DNA from 4 places in the Brevibacillus brevis NBRC 100599 genome. Region 4 is predicted to be linked to each of the others. Evidence: riboswitches for the same ligand, from Rfam matches in the RefSeq annotation. Region 4 holds a riboswitch; each other region holds the start of a gene.

What was found. Region 4 has a riboswitch for cyclic di-AMP ahead of BBR47_RS05330 (C40 family peptidase). Riboswitches for the same ligand answer to the same signal wherever they lie in the genome.
Region 1: linked by a shared signal. The riboswitch ahead of BBR47_RS02185 (quaternary amine ABC transporter ATP-binding protein) and the one ahead of BBR47_RS05330 (C40 family peptidase) in region 4 are both predicted to bind cyclic di-AMP.
Region 2: linked by a shared signal. The riboswitch ahead of BBR47_RS03360 (CAP domain-containing protein) and the one ahead of BBR47_RS05330 (C40 family peptidase) in region 4 are both predicted to bind cyclic di-AMP.
Region 3: linked by a shared signal. The riboswitch ahead of BBR47_RS15555 (CAP domain-containing protein) and the one ahead of BBR47_RS05330 (C40 family peptidase) in region 4 are both predicted to bind cyclic di-AMP.

Annotation. Positions count from the first base shown of each region.
Region 1 is NC_012491.1:382,662-386,872, forward strand. Features, by position in the region: gene BBR47_RS02170 (heavy metal translocating P-type ATPase) at 1-433, shown strand, start outside; gene BBR47_RS02175 (cation transporter) at 498-698, shown strand; cyclic di-AMP (ydaO/yuaA leader) riboswitch at 1,443-1,589, shown strand; gene BBR47_RS02185 (quaternary amine ABC transporter ATP-binding protein) at 1,984-3,210, shown strand; gene BBR47_RS02190 (ABC transporter permease) at 3,194-4,033, shown strand; gene BBR47_RS02195 (glycine betaine ABC transporter substrate-binding protein) at 4,030-4,211, shown strand, end outside.
Region 2 is NC_012491.1:611,676-615,886, reverse strand. Features, by position in the region: gene BBR47_RS03370 (iron-containing alcohol dehydrogenase) at 1-517, shown strand, start outside; gene BBR47_RS03365 (aminopeptidase) at 613-1,728, shown strand; cyclic di-AMP (ydaO/yuaA leader) riboswitch at 1,953-2,110, shown strand; gene BBR47_RS03360 (CAP domain-containing protein) at 2,118-2,705, shown strand; gene BBR47_RS03355 (hypothetical protein) at 2,773-3,390, opposite strand; gene BBR47_RS03350 (sensor histidine kinase) at 3,514-4,211, opposite strand, start outside.
Region 3 is NC_012491.1:3,256,738-3,260,948, forward strand. Features, by position in the region: gene BBR47_RS15535 (2-phosphosulfolactate phosphatase) at 1-119, opposite strand, end outside; gene BBR47_RS15540 (hypothetical protein) at 233-679, shown strand; gene BBR47_RS15545 (cold-shock protein) at 849-1,052, opposite strand; gene BBR47_RS15550 (rhodanese-like domain-containing protein) at 1,483-1,827, shown strand; cyclic di-AMP (ydaO/yuaA leader) riboswitch at 1,912-2,069, shown strand; gene BBR47_RS15555 (CAP domain-containing protein) at 2,077-2,868, shown strand; gene BBR47_RS31265 (hypothetical protein) at 2,933-3,085, opposite strand; gene BBR47_RS15560 (homoserine dehydrogenase) at 3,186-4,196, opposite strand.
Region 4 is NC_012491.1:1,041,506-1,045,716, reverse strand. Features, by position in the region: gene BBR47_RS05345 (class I SAM-dependent methyltransferase) at 1-371, opposite strand, end outside; gene BBR47_RS05340 (PspA/IM30 family protein) at 466-1,161, opposite strand; gene BBR47_RS05335 (LiaF transmembrane domain-containing protein) at 1,226-1,630, opposite strand; cyclic di-AMP (ydaO/yuaA leader) riboswitch at 1,950-2,089, shown strand; gene BBR47_RS05330 (C40 family peptidase) at 2,094-2,615, shown strand; gene BBR47_RS05325 (response regulator transcription factor) at 2,830-3,549, shown strand; gene BBR47_RS05320 (sensor histidine kinase) at 3,550-4,211, shown strand, end outside.

The DNA.
Region 1 (4,211 bases), 660 kb from region 4:
CATTGCCCGTGAAGCAGGAATCGATCACGTCATCGCAGAAGTCCTGCCTGAAGGCAAAGCTGCAGAAGTGAAAAAACTGCAAGAACAAGGCAAAAAAGTCGCGATGGTCGGCGATGGTATCAACGACGCTCCAGCACTCGCTACCGCTGACGTCGGTATGGCAATCGGTACAGGTACTGATGTGGCGATGGAAGCAGCCGATATTACCCTGATGCGCGGCGAACTGACTAGTGTCGCAGACGCCATCGAGATGAGTAAGCTCACCATCCGCAACATCAAGCAAAACCTGTTCTGGGCATTGGCCTACAACACCTTGGGCATCCCCATTGCAGCAATCGGCTTACTCGCTCCATGGCTTGCCGGTGCCGCAATGGCCTTCAGCTCCGTATCCGTCGTACTCAACGCACTAAGACTGCAACGAGTGAAGCTGTAACAACAGTAACAAGCGGCTTCGTCCGCCTTACCTATACAACATAAAATGCAAGGAGAGATTGATCATGACAAATATCACATTGAACGTAGAAGGCATGTCTTGCAATAAATGCGTAGCGCGCATCGAGAACACATTGAAAGATCTGGGTGCAGAAGGCAAAGTAAACCTGGCTGAAAAAAAGGTTGAGGTTTCCTACAACGAGAGCAACTTGACTCTCGATGCAGTGAAAGAAGCTATTGAAGACCAAGGCTACGACGTCGTTTAATCATCGTGTTTTTGAAAAGCAAAGCTCCTGCCTGATTCATTGAGGCAGGAGCTTTTTCAATTGTGATTTGAGTAGCTGTAGTGGAGGGGGAAGAAGCCCATTTCCAGTCTACGCTTCGGCCTACGCCCCGCAAGGGGTTAGACTGTCCGCTCCGAAATGAATGTCGGGAGTGCTTCAAAAGTAGGGTTTCGAGGATGTAGTCTCAGAGGTTGAAGCTGAAAACCCCCGCCATTCATTTCGGAGCTAAGTAGGGCTCCAGAGGCGCTAGGACTGGAAATGTTCTTCTTCCCAAGCGGCTATTGTTTACATCTTGAAAGCATCATTCAAAAAGTCTTTAAAAAAGCGTAGAACCTCAACAGCTCGTAGAGGAAACAGGAGAAATAAGCGAAGATCTTTGGACACACCTACCGAGGCGCAGTGAAAAAAAGCGAAACTGCCTTTAGCGTCCACCTCTGAGACACATCCTGATGGACTACTTTAGACGCGGTTTCGCTTTTTTTCACGGAGCCGGGCACCCCATGCTCCCGCGCAGGGGTTCCAAGAATCTGAGCGTTTTCTCCTGTTTCCTCCCCACCACAACAGCGAGTATAACGCACTAATCCTTCAACCGAATAAGCAACGAACAGCTAATCCAATCCGACTCATAAAGAAAGCCGTAATCCGGTTAAAACCATGCTAAACGAACGTTCACAATAACTGGAAGCCAGCGTATAATTCAAATCACAATCACGCTTCAATAAGAAACAACACATACGGCCTAGTTCCGATATTCTCGGAAGCGGGGGAACCAATCTTTTGGGGTTAATCCTGAGTGATCAGGAGGGATGAGGAAATGTCTTCTCTGCCATCCTACCCGTCAGCTAACCTCGTCGGCCAAAGCAGGGAAGGTCATGGATGGATAAAGTCTAGGCATTTTATGCGCAACAAGGGGATTCCTTGCGGGCGTGTGATAGGCCGATACAGGCTTTTTCTTTGGGGCCTTTGTTCTGGAGAAAAAGGATGGATCGGTCTATTTTTTTATGGAAATATCGACGAGCAGCTTACGCGATACAGTCGTGAAGGAAATGGTGTGGATCGCTGGGAGGCAGTCGGTACGACATAAACCGCTGACAATCGAAATCGGGAAGACAGAGTACAGGGAGTCCTGACAATGGACGCCAGGTATTCCGTAAGCCTGCGGATTTTCTACACGAGTAAAAATCAAGCGTGCCTGCTTTGGTTTGCTGGAGTGTGGAAGCTTCGCGGGCTTTTTACATTTACGAAAAAACGAAGGATGAGGGATATCATGTCCAAAATGAAAGTCCATCAACTTACAAAAGTGTTCGGCAAGCAGCCCGAGCTGGCCTTGAAGCTGCTGGCGGAAGGACGTACAAAAGAACAAATTTACAAGCAAACCGGCCAGTCCATCGGTGTCAATCAGGTCAGCTTTGAAGTCGAGGAAGGCGAAATCTTCGTCATCATGGGCCTATCCGGCAGCGGCAAATCAACCTTAATCCGACTGTGTAATCGACTGATTGACCCAACGAGCGGAAGCATCGAGATCGATGGGGAAGAGATCGTGGCCATGAAGGCGACAGCTTTGCGCGAGGTGCGGAGGAAGAAGCTCGGGATGGTTTTCCAAAACTTCGCCCTGTTTCCACAGCGGACGGTACGGGAAAACGTGGAGTTTGGTTTGGAGATTCAACAAGTACCACCAGGGCTCCGACAAGAAAAAGCACGGGAAGCGCTCGCGCTCGTTGGATTGACCGAGTGGGAAAATGCGTACCCAGATCAATTGAGCGGAGGTATGCGTCAACGAGTCGGATTGGCGCGGGCGTTGGCTAATAATCCAGATATTCTCTTGATGGACGAAGCGTTCAGTGCACTGGACCCGCTCATTCGAAAAGATATGCAGGATGAGCTGCTGGAGCTTCAGATGACGATGAAAAAGACGATCCTGTTCATTACACATGACTTGCATGAGGCGTTGCGACTGGGCGACCGGATTGCCTTTATGAAAGACGGGCAGATCATTCAGATCGGCCGCCCAGAAGAAATCCTGGCAGACCCAGCGGATGAATTTGTACGGAAGTTCGTGGAGGATGCCGACCTGTCAAGGGTACTCGTTGCTGAAAATGTGATGAAACGGGCAGAAGCAATCACCCCTGACAAAGGGGCGCGAGTGGCGCTGCAACTGATGATGGATAACGGCGTGTCCAGCCTGTACGTCGTGGACAAAAAGCGCACACTGCTCGGATTGATTACGGCGTATGACGTATCACTCGCGATCAGTACGGGAGATTCGCTGGAGGCAATCATGAAAACCGACCTCCCTACCGTTTCGCCTGACGCACGTCTGCACAGCTTGTTCCCGATGATGGCAGACCTGCATGTCCCGATTGCGGTAGTGGGCGAGCAGCAGCGTTTGTTGGGTGTCATCGTAAAAGGAGCGGTGCTAGGCGGGCTGGTAGGCAAAGTCAATGTACAAGAGCATCAGAGAGCAGAGGTGATGAGTGATGGACGTCGTGCCTAAGCTACCGATTGGCGGTTGGATGGAAGGGTTCGTGGAGGTGCTGGGCCAGTACAAAGGGGTATTGTTTGATCCGGTGGCTATCGTCATTTCCACGATGGTGACTTACTGTTCTACGGTTTTGGCAGAGATACCTTCGCTGATTCTCATCTTGCTGCTGGGGGCCGCTGCGTGGGTTTTTGCAGGGAGAGCGTCCATGGTCTTTACGGTTGTTGGACTTTCTCTCATCCACAACTTGGGGTACTGGGATGAAACGATGGAGACATTGGGACTCGTCCTCACTGCCACCATGATTTCGATCGCTATCGGGATTCCGGTGGGCATTCTTTGCGCGAGACACGATACGTTTCGCAATCTGGTTACGCCAATACTGGATTTGATGCAGACGATGCCAGCGTTCGTTTATTTGATTCCCGCCATCTTTTTCTTCGGTTTGGGCGAGGTGCCGGGAGTTATTGCCTCCGTTATTTTTGCTTTGCCGCCAATCGTGCGTCTTACGAACTTAGGCATTCGTCAGGTCCCAGCGGAAATGGAGGAAGCGGCGGACGCCTTTGGCGCAACTGGGTGGCAAAAGCTCGTGAAAGTGCAGCTGCCGTATGCGAAATCGACGATCTTGGCGGGCGTCAATCAGTGCATCATGCTCGCCCTGTCGATGGTGGTCATAGCGGCTATGATCGGGGCGAAAGGCTTGGGTGCAGACGTATATCGCGCCGTATCGCAAGTGGATATAGGAAGAGGATTCGAGGCGGGGCTATCCATCGTGATCATCGCTATCGTCCTGGATCGGCTTACACAACATGCAGGAAAAAAGGAGAGAAACACATGATGAACAAAATAGTTCCAGCTTTCTTGGCAGGGATGATGGGAGCAACAGCTTGGCTCGCAGGCTGCTCCAGTCAAAACACAAACACACAAATACCGACAGCAACGGTGGTCGGTCCTATTGCTTCTGAGACGTCGGACAACGCTTTAGGAGAAAAGCTCGACTACAAAATCATCGGAAT
Region 2 (4,211 bases), 430 kb from region 4:
CATTCGCCTCGTCGTCGAGCACTCCATCACAGCGATCCAGCAACCAGACAACGCTGAAGCACGATCTACCCTTTTATGGGCGAGCACGCTGGGCATCAGTCCCTTCACTGCTGGCGGTCGCGGTGCTGGCATGCCTTTGCACGGAATTGAACATCCGCTGAGCGGAATCTACGATATGGCTCACGGTCGTGGACTGGCGATCCTGTCCCTTCCTTATTTCGAACAGATGATATTGCAAGACCGTCCCGAGAGACTAGCCCGTATGGGACGTCATTGTTTTGGCGTTACGGTGGAGAATGAGAGCGAAGCAGCACGAGCAACGATTGATGCCGTTCGCCGTTGGTATGAGCGTATGGGAATCACAGAACGTCTGTCTGACTTCGGTGTGACCAAACAATCACTGGTCCAAATGGCTGAGGAAGCGGTACGCATCGGCGGACGCGGAATCGGGTATCTGCCTAGCTCACGAAAATTGAATGAATCCGATGTAATCGCGATCTACGAGGCTTGCCTGTAATGGAAGCATCAAACACACTGGCGAGCCTACGCTCAGTTATGTAATAATACAAATTAATCATTAATCAAAATTATTTTACTACGGAGGTTACCACCATGGCAGATCCACGCATTAATGAACTGGCAAGCCGTCTCGTCCGTTACTCACTCCATTTGCAAAAAGGCGAAAAAGTTCTGATCGAAAATACAGGCCTGCAACCTGAACTCGTTCGTGCACTTGTGCGTGAGTCATTTGCAGTTGGGGCTCTGCCTTTGGTCACCTTAAAAGACCAGGAAGTCATGCGTGCACTCTATCAAGGCACGAGCGAAGAACATATGGCTCTGATGGCAAAATACGAGTATGACAGGATGAAGGACATGGATGCTTACATCGCCATCCGCGCCTACGACAACATCAACGAGTATGCCGACGTACCGGACGACAAAATGGGCATTTACGCTCGTGTCCTGTATCAACCTGTACATACGAACGAGCGCGTTCCGAACAAACGCTGGGTTGTACTGCGCTACCCAAACAAGTCGATGGCACAGCTATCCAAAATGAGTCTCGAGAGCTTTGAGGACTTCTACTTCTCCGTCTGCAATCTGGACTACGCGAAAATGTCCGCTGCCATGACTCCGTTGAAAGAGCTGATGGAGCGCACTGATCGTGTACGCATCGTCGGTCCAAAAACGGACCTGCGCTTCTCCATTAAAGGAATCAATGCCATCAAGTGTGACGGCAAACGCAATATCCCGGATGGCGAAGTATACACCGCTCCTGTACGCGATTCCGTGGAAGGGACGATTTTCTACAACGCGGCATCGATCTACAACGGCATTACCTTCAATGATGTTCAGTTCACTTTCAAAGAAGGCAAAATCGTGGAAGCGACCAGCTCCAATACTAAAGCATTGAACGACATCCTCGACACGGACGAGGGCGCACGTTATATCGGAGAATTCGCGATCGGCTTCAACCCGCACATCCTCCACCCGATGCTGGACATCCTGTTTGACGAAAAAATCGCGGGCAGCTTCCACTTCACGCCAGGGAATGCTTACACAGTAGCAGACAACGGCAACCGCTCCTCCGTTCACTGGGACTTGGTCCAAATCCAACGCCCTGAATACGGCGGCGGCGAAATCTGGTTTGACGATGTGCTGATCAGAAAAGATGGGCGCTTTGTGTTGCCAGAGCTGGAAGGCTTGAATCCGGAGAATTTGATTTAAACGAAATGAATGAAAAAATGGGTTAGGGAATGAGTTCCCTAGCCCATTTTCTATTGTTCAGAGAAAATAAAGCGTTAGACTGGCCTATTTTACAGGCGACACTGTAAGCGGGATTGGTGAGTGTCGGACTCCACCCTCTCAATAAAACAAGAGATATTCTTATTAATCCTACCAAATTTTACGGGTTTCTTTCACCGGTGAATCTCTGTTATTCTAGGTCATGCCAAACAAAACAGCCGAAACTTCCTCTCGAATGGAAGTGCGGGGGAGCTTTTTTACTTGCAGATGAGAGATCTGCATGGGGTGAATCGCCAAAGTGCGTAGGGTTGTTTCCTCAATCCGAATCCGTCAACTAACCTCGTAGGCCAAAAAAAGGAGACGATGTGAATATGAAACGCCTTGGTACTATTGCAATCGCGACATTGGGATTGGGATTTGTTCTTTCCGGCTTTTCTAACACAGCTTCTGCCGCTACCACATGTCCGCAATACGGGTATCAACCATATATGCAACCTGTCCAACCGCAAATGCAAGCACCTTACGCAGCACCAGCGAATCAACAGCAGCCAGCTCAACAGCCAGTAAAACAAGCTAACCAACAAATGGATTCTTCCTCGGTTGGGAAGCAAGTAACTGATTTGGTAAACCAAGAGCGTGCAAAAGCAGGTCTGAAGCCAGTGGAACTGGATGCTTCCCTGAACAAAGTTGCACAAGCAAAAGCTGCTGATATGTCCAAAAACAACTACTTTGACCATACAAGCCCTACGTATGGCTCTCCATTTGACATGATGAAACAATTCGGTGTATCTTCTATGACCGCGGGTGAGAACATCGCCATGGGTCAACGCACCGCTGAGGAAGTCATGAACCAATGGATGAACAGTGAAGGACACCGTCAAAACATCATGAATCCTTCCTTCACCAAAATCGGTGTAGGCTTTGTGAATGGATACTGGGTACAAGAATTCATCGGATAATGAAATTAGATATAAATGCCGAGTCCTCTAGCGGGGACCCGGCTTTCTTATTTTTTCACAGATATTGTCATGTCTTTTCTTCATCCACCGATTCCGCACTTTCTCGAACTTTTTCTACAACTTCTTCAGATTTGAGTTGCTTGTGCGAAGGGAGATCTAAAAATGTAGAAGCACGTCGATCGAGCCACAAGCTTTCCTCACCTTCCCTATCAGTTGCAACGAAGATAAACCCACCTGAATAACTAAAGTACGTAATGTTTACATCTTCCCCGAGTGTATTTTTCATGTTCTCGTAAAGGTCAAACAATTCAGGGCCAGTTTTTTCACCACCAGCCATGATTGGCTCTGTATCTGTTGCTATAACGATACCTTTTACTTCATCCTCTTCCATAATGAACGAAAGTTTTTCGTCTGTTGAAGATAGCAGTCCTTGCATATTCGTATCGTTGTAGTTACGTATTTTATCCGCTTCTGGTAAAACAGCTCCCTGAATTGAAAAGTCTGACAGGGTTGCATTCCTACTCGATTTGCTTAAGGGTTGGTTCTCTTGGTTACGTGCCTGTTCCATCTTTTTATATGCCTGTAGTGCTTCCTTATCCCCTTGGTTAATAGCCTCAGCCCAAGTAGCTGATGATATTCCAGCAACAATTAGCGCACCTATCAATGTCCATGTGTATTTATTCATAACTCCCCCAAAGTTAATTCACTTCGATATAGGAATATTCTACCATATTTTGAAATCCCTATGAATTATGCAATAAAAAAATGAAGACATTGAAGCGTCTCCATTTTTTATTTTGCCATCATTTCATCCATACGGCAGCCTGACCTCAAAACACGTACGAATCAAATCACTTTGGACAGAAATCGTTCCCCGATGCTTCTCGACGATATTTTTGGCAATAAACAGGCCAAGTCCTGTTCCTCCCCCTTGATGCGTTCGCGCTTTGTCGCCTGTAAAAAACATTTCAAAAATATGCGGCAGCGCCTCCTCAGGTATCTGGTCGCCGTAATTCATGATTTGCACAACTACTTCATCGCCCTCGCGATAAGCGTTCAAATCGATAAACTGGCCATCGCCCCCGTAGCGTATCGCGTTGGTCAGGATATTCTCAAATACGCGTGCCAGCAGCTCCCCATCTCCCACGATCACTAATTGGGCAGCAACCGTACACCGCGCGACGAGCTCATTTTTCTCAAAGGAAGGATACATCTCCTCATTTAACTGAACAAGCAATTCGCTCAAATCAATGACCTTTTGCTCGATGGTAACCATGCCGTAATTCATTCTCGTAATTTCGAATAGCTCATCAATCAGTTTTTCCAATCGATGCGACTTGGTAAGAGCAATCGTCGCATAATGCCGCATTTGTTCTTGTGTCATCTGCTCATCTTGCAAAATGAGATCCAGATAACCCAGAACAGATGTCAGTGGTGTACGCAAATCATGCGCCAGGTTCAAAACAAGCTGATCCTTGCTGCTTTCGGCAAAATCCCCTCTTTCTA
Region 3 (4,211 bases), 2.2 Mb from region 4:
TCGATAATGACGATCATGTCCGATGCTGCGCCGACCTGTTCTACCCCTTCGTATCCCCAATCAAATCGAGCTGTATAGTCAAGTTGTTTGCATACAGTTCTATCTCCCAACCCCTCCACCATCCTCTATCAAAAATAGGTACTCGTCCCCTTACGTTCGCCGTTACAAATTAAGACAAGAAACAATATCGTATTATTGTCCCACTAGATTAACAAGAATGGAGTGAACATGGATGTCTGAAATCGAATACGACGACGATCACGGTAATTCGGAAAAAAGAAATCACAAACGCCCAAGAAGAAATACGGTGAGAACGACCGGTATTTTGCAAAACAACCTCGCCCGTGCTCTCACCGCTCACCTCGACCTGGTAAATCTGAACACAGAACCGGTTGAAGTACGTGTGCAAGTATTAAACTGGGGTAACGCAGTTACACAAACGAATCCAGTTAGCACCTTGCTTGACATCACGCAATTTATCCCTGCGAATACTCGCACTGCTTTCAATGCGCTGATCCCCGCTTCTTTCCACTATGAAGTCCGCCTTACCGTAGCAGAAAACAACAGAAATGTCCTTCTCACCACTTATGGCCGTACTACTATCGGCGGCGGTCAAGTTGTTGGTCTTACCGTTCTTGACAGTCAGTTCCAAACTGTCGAAATCGAAACTTGTATTTAACTATCTTGCAGGAAGAAAATGAGGAATTATGGTGGGACGCCATAGTTCCTTTTTTTATCCATTCGCATGCAGGAAAGGCGCTTGGGACGATCCCAACACCTTTTTGCTTCTACGACCACGACAAAAAAAGAAACTGCCCTCGAAAGGACAGTTTCTTTGAAAAGGAGACTTACAGTTTTACTACGTTCTCAGCTTGTGGGCCACGGTTGCCTTGAACGATGTTGAATTGAACTTTTTGACCTTCGTCCAAAGTTTTGAAACCGTCACCTTGGATTGCGCTGAAGTGTACGAATACATCGTCTCCGCCTTCTACTTGAATGAAACCGAAACCTTTTTCTGCGTTAAACCATTTTACTGTTCCGTTCGTTTGCATTTGAAAAAACCTCCAAAAATTGATTTTGAATATGCTAGTCATATTTACCGAAGCAAATAAAGCTCACATATCATGAAGAAATACCAGATCATGTGCGATGATACGCCTTCATGATATGTGAATTTTACCTACCCGGCAAAAATGTGAATGTCATAGGACGGAACTGCAAAATAAAAAACTAAACCTTTTGAAAACCTAAAACAATGAAAGCCCTTCCTCTCTTCCATCCTTGCGGCTCCGATGACCGCGCCAGTGTGAATCGGGGATCCAAAAATGTTATCCATCAGCATACAAACACCTCGATGAATGATTAGGTATCAATTTTTCAAGTAGCAACCTCATTCTACCATGGTTGTCCAAAAAAAGCAACGGTTCACCCTTATTCTGGACGAAGCGGGACTCTGATACAATAGGATTGGGAGGGATTACATTGCAAAATCATATTTTGACAACCATTCAATTATCCGAAATGCTTGAAAAGAAAGTCCCCGTACTTTTATTGGACGTACGCGACGCCGAGAAATTTGTTTCTGGCAGCCTCGTTCACGAAAACGCATCGACGCAAAACGTCCCCTATCTTCTTATGAAAGAACAGGACAAGCCGCTTGTTGAAGAAACCGAAAAACTCGCGCAAAATGTGCAAATCGTTACCTTATGTACAACAGGTAACAAAGCTCAAAAAGCTGCAGCTCTCCTTCGTGAGCATGGTTTTCATGCAAATGCATTGGAAGGCGGCTTAACTGCCTGGAAGGAACAATTAAACGAAACGAAATGAGCCTAATTTATCAACGATTCTAGCTATTTGCCATATATTACTCCTTTATTTCGATTGGGATTGTTTGATATCGTTGTTCATGCCAAACGAAATAAGCCGAGACTTCCTCTTTGAAAAGGAAGTGCGGGGGACTTTTTTGTGGATGAGCTATTCCACATTGGGGTGAATCGCCGAACTGGCGTAGGGTTGTTTCCTCAATCCGAATCCGACAACTAACCTCGTAGGCAAAAAAAAGGAGAGATTTGTTTTATGAAACGTTTTGGTTCTGTTACAATCGCGATGACTCTTGGTCTGGGCTTGGCTTTGACAGGGTTTGCTTCTTCTGCTTCCGCAGCATCTAACTGCCCATTGAAGAACGGACAATTCCAATTCAATGTGGGTCAAAATATGGGACAATTCCAAAAAGCACCAAATGCTCAACAGTTCCTTAACTTTTTCCAAAAGCAAGGCTTTGTTCCTGGCCAGCCACAAGCAGTACAGCTGATGCAACCTGTTAAGCAAGGACAAGCTACACCTGTACAACAACCATGCCCGTATCAACCAGGATCTTTCCAACAAGCACCCGTACAACAAGCGCCAGTACAACAAGCGCCAGTACAAACAGCACCAGCACAACCTACCAATAATGTCACTGAGCCTGCCGCTCCAGTAAATCAAGCGGATCAAGCTAAGACGGGTGATTTTGCGAAACAAGTCGCGGATTTGGTAAACCAAGAACGTGCAAAAGCAGGTCTCAAGCCTGTTCAAATGGATGCAACACTGTCCAAAGTAGCTTTGGCTAAAGCACAAGATATGTCTGCTAACAACTATTTTGACCACAACAGCCCAACGTACGGTTCCCCATTTGACATGATGAAGCAGTATGGCATTCAATACTCGACTGCAGGTGAGAATATCGCCATGGGTCAACAGAGTCCACAAGAAGTCATGCAACAATGGATGAACAGTGAAGGCCACCGCCAAAACATTATGAACCCTGACTTCACAAAAATTGGTGTAGGCTTCACAAATGGCTACTGGGTACAAGAATTTATCGGGTAACACGCTTTGCACGAAACGAAAAGCCGGTGTCTCTTAATCGAGACCCGGCTTTTTCGTGTAGACATTAATCCGGCTGTGTTTCAGAAGCCTGTTTTTTGGGGGTACAGCAGCTTTCCTGCTCATCTAGCAAAGCAACGTCCTTTTGATTCATTTCTTGCTTGGTTGGGTAAGCAGATACTTGCTGCAGCTCGGCATTGACATCAGACGATTGTTTCACCCGTATGGCCCCCTCGCCGTTTTTGGTGGTGCATCCCTAGTATGCACGCGGTTCTAAACGACTCATTCCTAAGGAACACTGGAAGCACATGCGAATGAACCTATCTGCTAATAATATGTTCAAGGTCTTTTAAGGCAGCCGCTGCTGCCGCGACAGGATCTGATTTTCCTCCAACGACCAATAAATCCCCCATAACATCTGTTTCTACCCGGATGGCTTTTGTCGTACCTGATACGGATGCAAACGGATGGGTAAAATCTACCGCACACAGCTCAACTGCTACAGAAACCGTACCATTCGCTTCCTTTTGGATCGTTCCGATCAGCTTGGGAATCTTCGCATGCTTTTTCCACGTCTCGATTTGTAACAAGGTTATTTCGCGAATACTTGCGCGTTCGATATCGGTTAGATTTACTTGCCCGCCAAAAGCAGCGTTTGCCAGGATCGTGAGCTTCGAAGCTGTATCCCAACCATCGATATCGTAGGAGGGATCCGGTTCGGCAATCCCCATCTTCTGAGCGAGCTCGACTGCTTCTGTACAGGTGAGCCCCTCTTCCATCATTTTTGTGAGCACGAAGTTCGTCGTTCCCGTAAAAATACCTTCGACTCGTTTTACTTCACAGCCTGCCAAGTTATACTGCAAAAGATCGATCGTCGGCAGAGCTGCTGCTGTTGCCCCACTAATTTTCAACGCGGTACCATGTTTTTTGGCAAGAGCGGCCAAACCAGCATAATCAACAACAAGCGCACCTTTTGAAATCGCGATCGCATGCATGGCATTCTCCAATGCATACCGAATATAAGTCAGACCAGGTCCCCCCTCTTTTTCAGATGGACCTGCCTCGATGAGTACGTCTGCTTGAACTGATTTGATAAATTCCAGCGCGTTCCAAGATGCGTTCCCTGCTTGTTTTGTATGAGCATAGTTTGCCCATTTCCCTGAATCGATTCCGTTCTCATCATAGAGGCCGGAGGATGAACGAACGATTCCCACGAGTCTGACATCTGCTTCATATAGCTCGCGGTACCGCTCCCGTCGCTGTTCCAGCAGTCTGGCTACCTGCTGTCCTACTGTTCCGAAGCCTGTCACCATAATATTCCAACGTTTCATGAGTCAATCTCCTTG
Region 4 (4,211 bases):
TCTTGTTGAAAGTTGGCGAATGGCAGACCTGAGATAATGACATCTGCACCTGCAAGGTCCTGCTCCTCCAAGTAAGACCTAAGTTTAGTCGCTTCCTCCCTGATAGGAAGATCGGGAAAACGTGATTGAAGCATAGAGCGAAATTGGGAATCTCGTTCCACGAGCACGTACTGTGTGCCGGGATGCAAGCGCTGATAGATCGTTTGGGTAAAAGCCCCTGTACCAGGTCCCAGCTCCAGGATCACATCGGTTGAAGCCCAATCGACGCTTTTCAACATTTGCTCACATAAAAAACGAGAGCTGGGGATGATACTACCGACGCGTCCAGGCTCAGCGATAAACCGCCGCAAAAAGACCAAGAAGTCCTGCAAGAATCGTACCTCCTAGGGGAAAAGCAGCCTGATGTACACAGGCTGCCGAATTGACACACTCTATTCTACACCTTGTCCCCCAGTTCCTGTTGAATTAGGATTGTACTGGTTTGGCTACCGGTGTTTTTACTTCATTAATGGATGCTTTGATGCTGGCAAGTTCTGCATCGAGATCATCCTTTTCCAGCTCAGACAAAGCGTTCTCCCAAGCGCGGTTCGTTTGGCGCCATTGCCCGCTCATTTGCGCTTCTGCTTCCATGCGCATGACTTTCTCTTCCATGCGAGCGAAGCCACGGCCTGCGGACTGATTGCCGATACCGACAACTGCTTGATTGACTTGCTTTTGGGTACGAGCTACTTGTGCACGTGCCATCAGAGTGAACTTTTTCGCACGCATTTTATAGAACTCTTCCTTCAGCTCAGCCAGCTTCTCGCGCATTTGCGTAGCTGACTCGGATGCTGACAGGTAGAGAGTTTCATATTCCGCTGCACGGCCTTCGTACTGCTTCTTGTCAGCGAGTGCTCGACGAGCCAACTCGTCTTCTCCTTCAGTCAAGGCGAGCTTGACTTGGCGATCACGTTTTTCGATCAGAGCATTGGCTTCGTCCAATTGCTGACGGAATTTCTTTTCCAGAGCAACCTGACGGGCAACCGCTACTTCAACTTGTCCGATTTCTACTTCCATGTCACGCATATATTGATTCAGCATTACTACCGGATCTTCCATTGAATCCAATGCATCATTTACCGAAGCTACTGTCAGGTCACGCAAACGTTTAAAGATACTCATTATTTTTTCCTCCTCATCATATCACATCATATTGTTCATCCAAAAGACTCTTGCGACATTGGCGTTACTGTGGGCGTCTTCTTACATCTCTCTCCCAAGTGTCCAGCGTATCTTCCTTTAATACTTTTTGGGCCCATTCACGCTCCCAAGCAGGTGGCGCTTGTTTAGGTTCTTGGCTGGGACGCAGTAAGCGATATCCCAGATAAATCACCCCAATGGCCAGAAGCGCGTGAAACAGTAGGTCAAGCTTGCCAATCAACATCAGGAACCCGAATAGGAAGACCAGGATTCCCCAAAATCGTGAACCGGTTTGTCCCATGATCTTTTTGGCACCGTATATCATGATCACGCCGGGAATGATAAACCCGAGCAAGTCTCCGATATCGATACCAACCAGATCGAGAAGAACCAACCCACCGACTAGCAGCAGAACCAGCCCGAGTAGTACTTTGCCAGACCGTTCGCTCATTACTCGCTTACCTCCATTCGTTTTGCTTGTGGTGCTTGTGGAACGTTATGCCCTTATTGTAGCCCTCGGTATAGGCTTCCCATAACGGGCGTGCGGTTGGTTTTTCCCTCCGTCCTTGGACGGAGACATTTTCCTGCCTTAATCGGACGAGCTCTCTCGCAAGGCAGGAATAAGCCCACGTCGAAAGGCGGCTTGCACTGTCGAACGAAAACGTTACAGCATTTGACGCTATCTTTGTGACGAATATGTGAATGAACAGATAAAAAGAAGGAAAAAAAGGACTGGCGTAGAATCTTCGTAAGAGTGCGTGTAAAAAAACATCGAAAAATAGCCGAATTCCGCTTAGCGGAAACGGGGGAACCACGTTTTTGGGGTGAATGGTTGCTACTCCTAGCAGCCTAGGGCGTCCTTTCGACCGAACCCTTCAGCTAACCTCGTAGGCTCACGAAGGGAGCAGTTTCTTTTGCGCAAGATGGTTTTATCTTTATTTATGGCTGGATTACTTGCTATGGGGGCAGGCGCTGCACAGGCTGCTGAGGAGAATACTCTCCATGAAGTTGTCAGCGACTTGTACGGTACCCCTTACAAATCTTCCGGCTCGTCCAAAAAGGGCTTTGACTGCTCCGGTTTCACACGCTACGTATTTGATGCGTTAGGTGTAGACCTGCCTCACAATTCTGCTTCCCAGTACGAATTAGGTACAGAGGTAGACAGAAAAGATTTGCAACCAGGCGATCTCGTATTCTTCAATACGAACGGTCGCAGCATTTCTCATGTGGGTATCTACATCGGAGACGGCACATTCGTGCACTCGGAATCTGGTCGTGGAGTCGTCAACACCAAGTTGAACGATCCATACTACTGGAGCAAGCGTTATGTAGGCGCCAAGCGTCTCAGTGCTCCTGTTCTAGCGAAAGCAGAAACTCCGAATAAGGAAAAAGCGGTGCAAGCTGCATCGTTGCCGGAAAAACCAGCTAAAAAATAGTCATTCGGCAAAATAATAAAAGCCAGGGACACTACGTCTCTGGCTTTTTCTGACGAAATTTAGTACCTGGTCTAAAGAGGTACCCTCACATATTAGAACAACTTAATAACTTACGGGGTTTCTTCCCCTGATAGGGGCAAAGCATGTTATGATAGACAAGACCCATTCTTTGAATGGTATTCCTTATTAATAGAAGTAACTGGGGGTTGTTCCGGTGAAAGATCACATTTTAATTGTCGATGACAATCTGGAGATTATTGAACTGCTAGAAGACATTTTGGAGAACGAGGGCTTCAGCGTTTCCTCTGCTGAAAGCGGAGAAGATGCACTCTCGTTGCTCAGCCAAGGTGAGCGTCCCAACCTGATCCTTTTGGATATTATGATGCCCAACATGAGTGGCTATGAGCTCTGCTCTCAAATTCGCCGTGAGTGGGATTTGCCTATACTGTTTCTCAGTGCAAAAGGAAAAGCGGTAGATAAGGTAGTCGGCTTTGAAATCGGCGCAGACGATTACATCACGAAGCCTTTTGATACGGAAGAGTTGCTCGCTCGCATTCGTGCCCACCTTCGTCGCTATGAGCGCATTCGCAAGCATACCGAAGAGCAGCCTGAGAAGGAAACAGCCTCTTCTCCGATTACGGTTTTGAAATTTAAGGACTTGGAAATTCATAAAGAAACGTATTCCGTATATGTATGTAACCAAAAGATCGAGCTCTCTACCAAAGAATTTCAACTACTCACCTTCCTCGCAGAAAATGCGGGCATCGTCTTTACAAGAGAGCAAATTTATGACCGTGTTTGGGGATATGGTTATGGCTCGCTCAATACAGTGACGGTCCATATTAAAAACCTCCGTGAGAAGCTGGAAACGGAACGTCAATTCATTAAAACACAATGGGGGACAGGCTACGTTTTTATCGGGGAGAAGCTTTAAATGAGCTTGCGCAATAAAATTTTTCTCTCCTTCATTGCCTTGCTCACACTCAACATTTTGTTGTTTAAATTTGTTTTTCAAGACATTATTGTCGCTCAACTCAAAAATGACCGGCATAATCAGTACCAGGCTGAGAAGGAAGCCGCAGAAAAGGTCATGCTCAATCAACTGCTTCTCGTCAGTAATTTCAAGGACCCAATCGAACGCATGGAGCTTGAGAAGCAGTTGCCAGACGACGTGATGTACCGCATGCTCGTGAAGGATGCCAATGGAAACACTATCTACAGCAAAACATCAAGCGCCTATAATTTAAAAATGCCTTCCCCCTCCTCATCAAGCCGTGGCGATTCTGCTAAGCAAAATGACCTCAAAGTGGTCGCTGAGTACCATTTTCAGCAGGAGCCACCGCGTACAGGGGAGATTGTTGTTTATTTCTACACGGATGATTACGACATGATGGCTACGACAGGGGTTTCCATGATGCTTTGGTTTATTTACGGAAGCATTAGTCTGGTAGGATTGGTTCTGCTCGCTTTGTTCGTTCGCTGGATACTACGGCCGGTTAACGAATTATCGCGCGTCACCCAAGAAATCCAGGAAGGGAAGCGGCTGGTCACATTTACGTATCGATCGCATGATGAATTTGGGCAACTCTTTCGATA